3 regions of the Vibrio alfacsensis genome follow, and region 3 is predicted to be linked to each of the others. Evidence: predicted binding sites of a transcription regulator. Region 3 holds the regulator's gene; each other region holds the start of a gene.
The links. Region 3 encodes PurR, which represses purine synthesis genes. Its sites were predicted from a motif close to TNANGNAAACGTTTNCNTNA; they were not measured.

Region 1: VA249_RS00745 (uracil-xanthine permease family protein) is a predicted target of PurR. The motif match lies at 1,617-1,636, and genes of this name have one in related genera.
Region 2: purM (phosphoribosylformylglycinamidine cyclo-ligase) is a predicted target of PurR. The motif match lies at 1,758-1,777, and genes of this name have one in related genera.

What each region holds. Positions count from the first base shown of each region.
Region 1 is NZ_AP024165.1:160,603-164,858, forward strand. It holds gene VA249_RS00745 (uracil-xanthine permease family protein) at 50-1,444, opposite strand; gene VA249_RS00750 (S9 family peptidase) at 1,693-3,678, opposite strand; gene recG (ATP-dependent DNA helicase RecG) at 3,935-4,256, opposite strand, start outside.
Region 2 is NZ_AP024165.1:2,292,520-2,296,775, reverse strand. It holds gene purN (phosphoribosylglycinamide formyltransferase) at 1-489, opposite strand, end outside; gene purM (phosphoribosylformylglycinamidine cyclo-ligase) at 654-1,694, opposite strand; gene upp (uracil phosphoribosyltransferase) at 1,873-2,499, shown strand; gene VA249_RS10555 (uracil-xanthine permease family protein) at 2,629-3,882, opposite strand; gene VA249_RS10550 (DUF2066 domain-containing protein) at 4,118-4,256, shown strand, end outside.
Region 3 is NZ_AP024165.1:2,074,246-2,078,501, reverse strand. It holds gene VA249_RS09555 (TfoX/Sxy family DNA transformation protein) at 84-674, opposite strand; cyclic di-GMP riboswitch class I at 911-992, opposite strand; gene purR (HTH-type transcriptional repressor PurR) at 1,372-2,376, opposite strand; gene torD (molecular chaperone TorD) at 2,819-3,466, opposite strand; gene torR (two-component system response regulator TorR) at 3,733-4,256, shown strand, end outside.

The DNA of each region.
Region 1 (4,256 bases), 1.3 Mb from region 3:
AACCGAAATAGTGGTTGGGCTACCTGACATCCCGATATTCAGTATAAAGTTAAGACGATTTTACTTCTTGAGTGACAAGCTCTTCAGTGTCTTCTTCCAATTTTTCTGGAAGCAGGAGATTCAATATGATCGCGGTGATACCACCTGCCGCAACACCCGTTGAGAAGATACTCTTAATAAAGTCTGGCATGAACTGAAGAATTTCAGGTTTTTGTGCAATGCCTAGACCCATTGAAAATGACAGTGCCATGATGAGAATCGCACGGCGGTCGAGTTCTACACGAGAAATAATGCGCACACCTGCTGCGGCAATCGTGCCAAACATAACGATGGTTGCGCCACCTAATACGGGCTCAGGAATCAACTGAACGAAACTCGCTACGCCCGGGAACAAACCAAGAATCACCAACATACCGGCAATGAAGTAGCCCACATAGCGACTTGCTACGCCAGTCAGCATAATGATGCCGTTGTTTTGACTGAATGTAGAGTTAGGGAAGCTATTGAATACGGCGGCAATCGCAGAGTTTAGACCGTCAGCTAACACGCCACCTTTGATACGCTTCATGTAGATTGGCCCTTTCACTGGCTCACCAGAGACTTCAGATGTTGCGGTGATGTCGCCAATCGCTTCTAGGGCTGTGATAAAGAAAATCAACACAAGTGGAATGAACAGTGACCAGTCAAAACCAAGGCCGTATTGCATTGGAATTGGTAGAGCAATGAGGTCCGTCTGTCCCAGTTTTGAGGTATCCACCATGCCCATGAAGTAAGCCATCACGTAACCTACCAGCATAGCAATCACGATGGAAGCAACGCGAAGATATGGGTTTTTAGAGCGGTTCAAAATGACGATTAAACCCAGTACGGTTCCTGCTAATGCCAGCTTATCTAGGCTACCAAACGAACCGTCGCTCATTGCCGCATAGCCACCGCCCATTGATACCAAGCCGACTTGAATCAGCGTTAGACCAATCAGTGTCACGACAATACCCGATACCAAAGGTGTAATGATTCGACGTGCGTGCTCTAGAACTCGTGAAAGAAAAATCTCAGCAAATGAAGCGACTAAAATGGTGCCGAATATAGCGGCCATCATGGTATTAAGATCCGCGCCGCCAGCTTGCAGTGACAGGCCTGCACCAATAATTGGGCCTAAGAAATTGAAGCTCGTGCCTTGTATAGACAACAGCCCTGAACCGATTGGGCCGAAAGTGCGAATTTGAATAAAAGAAGACACGCCAGATGCAAACAACGACATGCTAATGATGGTGTTGGTCTGCTCAGCAGGTACGCCTAAAGATTGGCAGATAATCAAGGATGGTGTAATGACGGCCACGAACATTGCCAATAAGTGCTGAAGTGCAGCAAAAATAGTCTGAGGTAATGGTGGACGGTCATTGAGTTGATAGACCAATTCCGAAGGTCGGTTTGAAGTTGTCATTGTTTGTCTCGCTAGTCGCAAAAAAGTTTACCCAGAACTCGCTGAATGGGAGTACTAGGCGGAGTTGACGTTATTACCTGTGATTGCTGTTAATCAGCGTCAACTCAGATTGGTTTGGTGTGACAAGGAGCACACCACAAATTTTGTGCGGGATTATAGAGGGATTTTGCCAAAAAGCAAACGTTTGCTTTATTCAGAAAAATAAAAGGCGATAACACCGAGGGTATCGCCTTTTATTTTTAGGATGTTTAGTTTTTCAAATGCTTATCAAAGAAGTTGAGCACATGAGCGTAATATTTCGCTCGATGCTCATCTTTGTAAAAACCGTGTCCCTCGTCATCGAGAACAAACGCCTCATAAGGGTATTTAATGTTGTCCAACGCTTTTGTCATCGCATTAAATTGTTCGATAGGGGCGCGTTGATCTTTGCCACCATGAACGAGTAGGATCGCAGACTTGAGTTTGTCTGCATTATGCGTTGGCGACATCGCTTTGAGGATTTTCGGGTCTTCTCCGAGGACTTCGGTTAAGTAGCTGAGCCCCATTTTACTATCTGGAACATCTCCCTCTTTGAACATCAATTCAAGATCATAAACACCGGCTGTGCCGACCGCACACTGAAACAAGTCTGGTGCGATGCTCGCCGATTTAAGCGCGCTGTATCCACCAAAGCTCCCACCTGAAATACACACTCGCTGTTTGTCTGCAATGCCTTCGCTGATGATGTGCTTGGTGGCATCAATAATGTCATATTGAATGTTCGTGCCCCATTTTCGGTAGCCAGCTTCTTCAAATTGTTTGCCAAAGCCACCACTGCCGCGGAAGTTGACTTGTAATACCGCATAGCCATGACTGGCAAGAAACTGGTTTTCTTCGCGAAATTCCCACCAATCTCTTGGCCCATGAGGCCCTCCATGTGGGTTGACGATGAGTGGGAGTTTTTTCGGTTCGGCATTGGGTGGCAGAGTGAGATATCCCGTGATGCGTTTTCCATCACGACTGGTGAATTCGACCGGTTTTACTTCCGCCATTTTCGCAGGATCTAACCATTCTCTGGCCGAAAATAAATAGCGTATTTCTTTTGGTTGCGTCGTAAATAAGTAGTAATCACCAGGATTTCGGTCATTGAATGCCATAATGACATAGGCGTCACCCGCATCGGTTTCACTGACTAATCTAACTTGGTGTCCGGGTAGGGAGGTAAGGATTTGTTGGAGATATTCACTGCGCTTGTTTTTGGGATCGACAAAGGCATAGGTTGGATAATCGCTCTCAAACTCCACCGCATAAAGCTGTTTTGAATCTGGATCAAGCCAGTAGTTTTTTGGATCGACGCTCGCATCGGATGCGACTTTTGTGCTTTCACCTGTTTTTAAATTTAGGTGATGGACCGCTCTTGGCTCCCCTTTGTAACTGACGGCAGCATAAACAGAGTCTTGATTACTGCCAAAAGAGATGGGGTAAAACTCTTTGAAGCTCTTTAATGATTGGATCTTGTCAGAGCTTCTCCATTGCTCATTGACACGATAATAAAGTTCCACTTTATTTTTGCTATTGAGACCAGAAACAAAGCGTACCTCGCCATTATGATCGGTCAGAAAACGACTAAATCCTACTGGAGATGTAGTTATTTTAGAGCGTCGCCCATTGTAAACATTGACTCGATAGACTTCACTTGGTCTTTCTATATCAAATTTGTAATCGCCAATAGGCAATGCGGACACCAAGATGTGTCGGTCATCATCGGGCAAGATATCTAAGACATGACCAAACGCTTTGACGATGGAGGCTGAACGTATCAACTTACTTGATTTTGGCGGATTATAACCAAAGATGTAGGCGTATTTTTTCCCGTCAACATTGGCTGATACTAATTCGCCATAACTTACTGGAGCGGTTGACCAACTTTTTAGATACTCTTTCGAGGCAACGACACGCTCGTTATTAATCCAATAATAATCACCGACTTGTTCATTGCCATTAAAACGTAACACACTGCTTGGTTGCATGGTTTTAGCATTGAGAATGACCAAGGCGTCTTTGCCATCAATGTTCGATTCGAATGCTAAATGCTTACCGTCTGGAGATATTTTGGGGTTGAAGTAGGCGGAACTTTTTGAAAAGAGCTCTGCGGATGTGAGAGGAGCGTTTTGCTGATCCTTTGCGAAAACCGGAGTGGTGTATAACGCGGCAATGGTTACTGCTGTGACTGCAAGCCGTTTGCTTTTGTTCATGCATCTATCCTTGATGGCAAATGGTTTTTAGGAAAGGTACAACTTGGCGCAATTCAACCATAAAGTCGAATGATGTTAGGTTCAATGAGAGATAGGTAGGAAGAATTGGTGTATATGAAACTAGTCTTACAGAACGCTGTCTGCAGGACTGAGGTAAATATTGAAACTAGATAACCTCAATTCGGGATAAGAAAGTCTACATTGCTTAGATTATCCCGAGTTGCGGTTAGATAGCATATAAAATCGGTAGCCGCTGCTATGCTTTCGAGTAGATGTCTCGTTCGCCTAGCCAGCGGTCGATGATCGCGTTCGCATTCGCTGGGTAGTTATCATGAATGTATCGAGCTATGCGTTGAACTTCTGGGATCAGGCGTTGATCTCTCACTAAATCAGCAATCTTAAAGTCTGCCAAGCCAGTTTGTTTGGTCCCGAGTAGCTCACCAGGTCCACGGATCTCTAAGTCTTTTTGTGCAATGACAAACCCATCGTTACTCTCTCGCAATACGCCTAAACGCTTTTGCGCCGTTTTGGATAGCGGAGAGTGGTACAGCAGTACACAATGGCTGGCGACTGAACCC
Region 2 (4,256 bases), 220 kb from region 3:
AGCATTATCATCTTCAAATACAGGCACTTTGGCTTGCAATATTACTGGACCGCCATCGAGCTCTTCTGTAACAAAATGAACGCTAGTGCCGTGCTCTTTGTCACCGGCATCAATAGCGCGCTGATGAGTGTTTAGGCCTGGATACTTTGGCAGAAGGGATGGGTGAATATTGATCATCTTACCTAAATAGTGTTGAACAAACGCACTGCTAAGAATGCGCATATAGCCGGCGAGGACAATCACATCAGGTTGGTATTCATCGATTTGTTTCATCAACTCAGCATCAAATTTTTCGCGAGATTCGAATGCGTTAGGATTGATAAAGTGACCGTTCACATCAAAAAGCTTTGCACGCTCTAAACCATAAGCTTCTGCTTTATTGGAGAACACAGCTGCGACTTGTGCATTTGGCATGTTGGCTTCACAGGATTCAAGTATTGCTTGTAGGTTGCTGCCATTACCAGAAATGAGGACCACGATGTTTTTCATGATGTTGTGACTGCCTTATTTGATGTTGTGATTGGTATTAGTCTTGCAGACTGGAGATGTGTAGAGATTAAATTACCTACTATTAGAATGGTTTTCGATGTTCCAGATAGCAGAATGAGGACATAGTGTCCTCATTCATGTCTTTATGTAGCGCAACTCACAAGTTATCGGATTTCAACTTGCTCTTCATTTGCTTCAGCTTGAGCGATTTCACCAATCACCCATGCGTTTTCGCCTTCTTCTTTAAGTAGGGCTACGGCTTCGTCTGCTTGGTCTTTTGGTAGAGCGACGATTAGGCCAACACCACAGTTGAAAGTACGGTACATTTCATGTGTGGTCACGTTGCCTTTTTCTTGTAGCCATTGGAAAATGATCGGCCATTCCCAGCTGCTACCATCGATAACGGCTTTGGTGCCATCAGGCAGTACGCGTGGGATGTTTTCCCAGAAACCACCACCCGTGATGTGAGAAATCGCGTGGATGTCGTGCTTCTCAATCATCTTAAGTGCTGATTTGATGTAAATTTTAGTCGGTTCTAGTAGGTGTTCACCGATAGTGCGACCTGCTAGCTCTTCGTTCTTATCTGCGCCAGAAACTTCAAGGATCTTGCGGATTAGAGAGTAACCGTTAGAGTGTGGACCGCTTGAGCCAACTGCGATTAGTGCATCGCCTGCTGCTACTTTCGTACCGTCGATGACGTCTTCTTTCTCTACTACGCCAACACAGAAACCTGCAACGTCGTAATCTTCACCTTCGTACATACCTGGCATTTCCGCCGTTTCACCACCGATAAGTGCACAACCTGCTTGAACACAGCCATCAGCAATACCAGAAACCACGTCTGCCGCAGTATCAACGTCTAGTTTGCCAGTCGCATAGTAATCTAGGAAGAAGAGAGGCTCTGCACCTTGCACGATAAGGTCGTTAACACACATTGCCACAAGGTCAATACCAATGGTGTCGTGCTTGTTCATATCCAAGGCTAAGCGAAGTTTTGTTCCTACGCCATCAGTGCCCGAAACCAGTACAGGTTGTTTGTATTTCGTTGGTAATTCACAAAGGGCACCAAAACCACCAATACCACCCATCACTTCAGGGCGACGAGTACGTTTAACCGCACCCTTAATACGATCCACAAGCGCATTGCCTGCATCAATATCTACACCAGCATCTTTGTAGCTAAGAGAAGAGTTATTACCACTCACAGGGAAGTCCTCGGTATTAAGTTGGATATGAAAACGGCGCTATTCTAACAGTGCTTAAATATAGATAGCAAACGTTTGCGTAAGTTTTTTTCTTTAGCTCGCCATCCTGATCTCCCTTAAAAAATCATGTATAATCTGAAAGTTTGTTTAAATATTGTCACAAAAGCCGGAGATGGAAATGAAAGTCGTTGAAGTTAAACACCCTCTAGTAAAACACAAAATTGGTCTAATGCGAGAAGGTGATATCAGCACGAAGCGTTTTCGTGAGTTAGCAACCGAAGTCGGTAGTCTTCTAACTTATGAAGCGACAGCAGACTTTGAAACAGAAAAAGTAACCATTGAGGGTTGGAATGGTCCTGTAGAAGTAGACCAAATCAAAGGTAAGAAAGTGACTGTAGTGCCAATCCTGCGTGCAGGTCTAGGCATGATGGATGGTGTTCTTGAGCATATGCCAAGTGCGCGTATCAGCGTTGTTGGTATTTACCGTGACGAAGAAACACTTGAGCCAGTACCTTACTTCAACAAGCTTGCTTCTAACATCGATGAGCGTATTGCTCTTGTTGTTGACCCAATGCTTGCTACGGGTGGCTCTATGATCGCAACGATCGACCTTCTAAAAGAGAAAGGCTGTCAGGCAATCAAAGTTCTTGTTCTTGTTGCGGCTCCTGAGGGCATCGAAGCACTAGAAAAAGCCCACCCAGACGTTGAGCTATACACAGCAGCAATCGATGAGAAGCTAAATGACAAAGGTTACATCGTCCCTGGTCTAGGCGACGCTGGTGACAAGATCTTCGGTACTAAGTAATTCTCTGATATTTTGTTACGATTGAATAGATAAAACAAAGGCTTGGTTTTCACCAAGCCTTTTTTATTCTCTATGATTGATATTCTTATCGAACAGCAAACACGGCCAATGGAATGACCGCGCAGCGGATTACTTCGCTTTTTCTTCTTCCATTTGTGCGTTATCAACGACGTGGTTTTCACCTAAGTCGTTTGGAAGCACAAGGTTAAGAATAATCGCTACGATACCACATAGGCTGATGCCTTGAAGGCTGAATTCGCCAATACCAAAAGCCATACCACCGATACCAAATACAAGCGTCACTGCGACAATCACAAGGTTGCGAGATTTGTGAAGATCCACGTTGTTTTTGATCAATGTGTTGAGGCCGACGGTAGCGATAGAACCAAATAGTAAAATCATGATGCCGCCCATTACAGGCACAGGAATCGTTTGTAGCATCGCGCCTAGTTTACCAACAAGAGCAAGCACGATTGCCGTAATTGCAGCCCAAGTCATGATCACTGGGTTAAACGCTTTGGTCAGCATTACCGCACCGGTTACTTCGCTGTAAGTGGTGTTAGGTGGCGCGCCGACCATAGATGCTGCAATTGTCGCGATCCCGTCACCCGCGATAGTGCGATGAAGACCTGGCTTCTTAAGGTAGTTTTTGCCCGTTACGTTAGAGATAGCCAGCATGTCACCGACGTGCTCTACCGCAGGGGCAATTGCAACAGGAATCATAAATAGAATCGCATTGATGTTGAACTCCGGCGCAGTAAAGTTCGGCATTGCAAGCCATGCAGCTTGAGCAACAGGGGTAAAATCTACCACTCCATACATCAGTGACACGGAGTAACCCGCCACAATACCACCTACAATAGGCACTAACTTTAAGTAGCCTTTAGCAAAGACGCTTAATGCGATAGTTGTAAGCAAAGAGACCGCTGAGATGACGAATGCGGCATCCCCGTTGACCAGTTGTACAGCGCCATCGCCTGATTTACCAATGGCCATGTTTACTGCGGTTGGTGCAAGACCTAGACCGATCACCATGATCACCGGGCCAACAACCACTGGAGGCAAAATTTTGTGGATAAAGCCAACACCACGAACTTTAATCATTGCTCCAAGTGCAACATACACTAAACCTGCCGCCATTAGACCGCCCATGGTTGCACCGATACCCCAAGTTTGGATACCGAACATGATAGGAGCAATAAAAGCAAAAGAAGAAGCAAGGAAGATTGGAACAGAACGTTTAGTGATAAGTTGGAAAAGGAGAGTACCAACACCAGCACCGAATAGCGCCACGTTAGGATCGAGGCCAGTAAGCAGTGGCACAAGCACGAGAGCACCGAAAGCGACAAAGAGCATCTGAGCGCCTTGTAACGCGTTTTTCATAATTATTCCCTATTCAAAGATACGCAGACAAATCCGGCGAATATTAGCATTCAGCAATCGATTGCAATGTAGCCTAGATCAAACTTTTGCATTGAATTATAAGGTGAGCGAATGTTTTGTTGCATTAGCGTTCATTAAATTGGACGGAATATAAACAATTTACTCAGCACGGTTCTTGCTCGCCGTTTGATAGTTGCTTATCATGCGGGTTCTTGTTTAGAGGATTAATAAAACTATGCGCTATTTAGCTCTCTTATTGGTAGGTTGGTTGTCTCTTCCTGTTTATGCACTGACTCAGGTAGATATCTATCGCGCAGAAGTAGCGATCGACGGTGAGCAAAAAGATGGGGAGTCTTTGGCTCGTCAACAGGGTA
Region 3 (4,256 bases):
ATAAGACAGAACTGGGCGAAAAAAAATTTCAAAAAAAACCGCAGTGTAAAACTGCGGCTATGTTTTAAATCTTATGAAGCGGATTAGGAAAGGCCATTCATGAGTTCTTGTCGGCGTTCTTGTGGTACTACACTCCAATGCGTACCATTGATCGCTCCCTCAAGGGCCCAAAGCAATTCCAAACTTACACTAGATGCATGAGTTTGTTGAATTGCCTTGTACGCATTTAATGCGCCTTTGTCCTCTAGTTGCTCTACCGAATCGATGCCTGCTTTTTTAAGCATGCGTTCAGTCGCTAAACGTAGGTTTGGCAAATCTTTTAGTCGGTTAGGCTTTGTTGTTGCCTGTTGTTCTTTTTCAAGCTTGGCGCTTTCTAGAGACTTCCTTGCAACATCAAGGATTTTGTCGGTTGAATCCCATAGCTCGTCAGAAATAGCATAGTATTTCGTTACCACTGGGAAGCCACGTTTTTTATAGACGTAAGGTCTAAGTCCTTGAGTCTCGAAAGTAGATGAAGTTTTCTGATCCGCTCGGATGTGCAATTGATGATTTACAACTAGTGCAAACATAGTGTCATCTGCAAACAGTCCGAAGCCACCAAACATTGAGCGCGACTTGATCGTACCAAGTGCCTCAAATAGCTTCATAGAGTCTTTGAGTATCGGTTTATCCATGATGAGTTATCTCGGTGTAATTAGTATTACGCCACCAAAAATCAGGTCCGAGAGAATAGCAAATGCATGCAGTTATAATGTCATTAAAGGGTAAACTCGTTAAATGCATATTTGCCATCGGTAACCCCGCTACCTTCTACTGATACGACGATGATTGAAAATAACCATCATCGAAAACAGTCTTTAAAAACGATAGTCTTCAAAAATAGCAGTCTTCAAAAAAACAGCCGTTTTTAAAAAATAACGGTCTTCAAAAACAAATAGTTAAGGCCGGAAGCTTTGCGTCCCACTCTTTCGAATGGTTTGCCCTGTGCGTGACGGTATCAGAATACTGCTTTCATTGAATTAACATCACATCCTGAATATGGAAGTGTGACATTAGTTCAATTAAAAAGGGGTATTTAATGAGTGTTATTTCATATCTCTTGGTTAGATATGCCTATCAACACCATAAATACGAATTCAAATACATTGAATTAAAACAGTATGTTATAGCGAAGTGCTCTGGGCTGTCTACCCCGAAATTAGTCAATTGCTCATCGCTTCACCTATGGCAATGTTACTTGCCTAAATCCAATCCAATATGATTAGAAAATAGGACGAAAGGGTGGATTCAGAACATAAAAAACGCCCCTTAAAAGGAGCGCTTCAAATCGGTCATTATTGCTTAGTTCTTATTACTTAGCTGCATTATTGATTAGTTGAGCTTGCTTACTGTGCTACGTATTACAATCTCTGGCTGCATTTCAAAAATACGTTTGTCGTGCTCTTTATCTTTAATACGTTCAAGTAAGATCTCGAATGCGTTTTTACCTACACGACGTTTTGGTTGGTGAATCGTCGTTAGCGGTGGAGAGAAGTATTCAGCAAGTTCGATGTTGTCGTAACCGATCACAGAAATGTCTTCAGGGATCTTGATGCCATTTTGTTGCAGACGGCTCATCAAGCCTAGTGCCATGGTGTCATTAAAACAGAATACTGCAGTCGGGCGTTTTTCCATTGCAGTAATGTTATCTGCAGCAAGAACGGCAGTATCACATTCAAAGTTACCCTCAAGAATCCAGTCTTCTTTAACGGTAAGGTTTGCTTCTGCCATTGCACGTCTAAAGCCAGCAATTCGCTCTTTACATGCTGCTTTATCGAAATGACCACTTAAACATGCAATTTCGCTATGACCATTATCAATTAGATATTTAGTCGCTAAATAGCCACCTTCTTCCGAGTTATCAATGATCTTATCTGCTTTTGAGCTTTCAGGGCCCCAGTCCATCACGACTTTAGGGATGTCTGCGTGGCGGTCTAGCATCTCTTGTAGTTCTTCCGTTAGGTCAGAACACATCACTAAAATGCCATCGACACGCTTTTCTGCAAGCATGCGAATATAGTCACGTTGTTTCTCGTAAATACCACCAGTATTACACAGGATCAATGTATAGCCTTGACGGTAACAGTAGCTTTCTACGCCATCGATCACTTCAGAGAAGAAAAGGTTCGTTGACTGAGTAACCAACATACCGATAGTGCGCGTTGAGTTACACTTTAAGCTGCGAGCAACAGCACTAGGCGCGTAATTGAGCTCATCAACCGCTTTCATTACTTTTTCTTGAGTGGTCTCAGCAACAAAACGAGTTTTGTTAATTACGTGCGACACTGTGGTGGTTGAAACGCCGGCTAAGCGAGCAACGTCTTTAATTGTGGCCATAAATGATGTCCTGTATCGAGTTACTGAATACCGTAGTGAAGACAACCATGCGCTTAGTGTCTTGCGCAAACTGAGCAGTTACGAAAAAGCAACGCTGATAGGTTCGGCAGTGGTTGTTCCGAAATCGGTATAAAAAGATTTGTAGCGACATTGGTTGCTGAGAAATATATTCCTTGATTAGTGATACAAGGAATGGCTCAGCAAGCAGAGTAATAAAACACAAAAACCGCTATATTTCAGCGGTTTACATATAAATCATATTTAATCGTTTGCGCTCACATTTTAGACCTATGTGAGCAGGCTGGCAACATATTCAGCGATGGTTTTGTGCTTTTTATGTCACATTTTAACGGCTAAATTCACTGTACTTCTCTGAACCAGTGAGAAACAAACGAATAAAATAAGGGGGCTGTATGACGAGTCCCCCTAAAATAGCCCGCAATTATTCACCAAGAAGGTAGTCGCTGTCCAGTTTACAGAAAGCGATCAGCATTTGAGCAACACTAACGTAGAAGCCAAACTCATCGAATTGCTTACATTTTGCTGCAAACATAGGTAACCAAGTAAGCAGTTGCTTTTGGATGAAGTCGTTTTGTGCCACGAATGCTTCTTCCATATGTTTTTCTTGCTCGAGTTCGTTAGAGCGAATGATCATGTTGCCTAAGAAGTCGAGCTCTACAGCAAGGTGATCGGCTGGTTCTTTCAGGTTTTCATCGACCTGAACACCAAAGTCCGCCATGAGTTTTTCCATTTCTTCTGCTGGCTTATCGTTTAGAAGACCCGACTCACCGATGTACATGGAAGCGTATGGAAGTGCTCCGTGTTTTTCTGTTTTCAGAAATAGCTCACAAAAGTCTGCGGCAAGTTCGAGTTGAGCGTCTTCACGATCTTGAAGTCGGTTGAGTGCATCGACCAATGCATCGACTGATGTCTTTAGGGATTCGTTTTCACCTAGGCCAGCTAAAAAACTTCGGATTTCAACACTGTGGTAGCTCTCTAGGTCTTTTTCGGTAAGTTCTTTAGCGAATAGGCTAGAAAACCACCAGTAAATTTCGGCGCGTTTTTCGTTAAAAGCTTTCACTTCTTGCATTTTTTGCTCCTGAAATGATGCACTTAAGGCGGCATCTTGAAGTCACTTGAGTATAATCTCTTAAGTGTAAACAATTAAAATGAATAGCAGTAACTATAATTGTTATTGTTTATGGGTAATTATGCCTAGTTATTAATGGCAACAAATAAGCTTGCTTTGAATCAATAAAATCGCAAAATCTTGCTTTTTAATGTATCTATGACTAGAAATGTTACTAGTTATGAATAGAATACGTCTTGGAATAAAAAAGACAGAAAGTGGTGTAAATGAGCTATCACGTATTAGTCGTAGAAGATGATGTTGTAACTCGTAGTAAGTTAGCGGGCTACTTCCAAAATGAAGGTTACAAAGTCAGTGAAGCAGAAAGTGGCGCAGAGATGCGTGAAGTGCTTCAAGGTGGCGGTGTTGACTTGATTATGTTGGATATTAACCTGCCCGGTGAAGACGGTCTTATGCTTACGCGTGAATTACGCAGCCAATCAGATATCGGCATCATATTAGTGACAGGACGCACGGATAGCATTGACAAAATCGTTGGCCTAGAAATGGGCGCAGACGATTATGTGACAAAGCCTTTTGAGTTAAGGGAATTATTGGTTCGCGTTAAGAACTTATTGTGGCGTATCTCAGCGGCACGCAATGGTTCACAAAAGAACGTGAATGAAAGCAATGAAGAGCACATTGTGCGCTTCGGTGAGTGGACGTTTGATATTCAGCGTCGTGCGCTAAGCCGTAATGGTGAGCCAGTGAAGTTAACCAAAGCAGAATACGAACTGCTGGTTGCACTGTC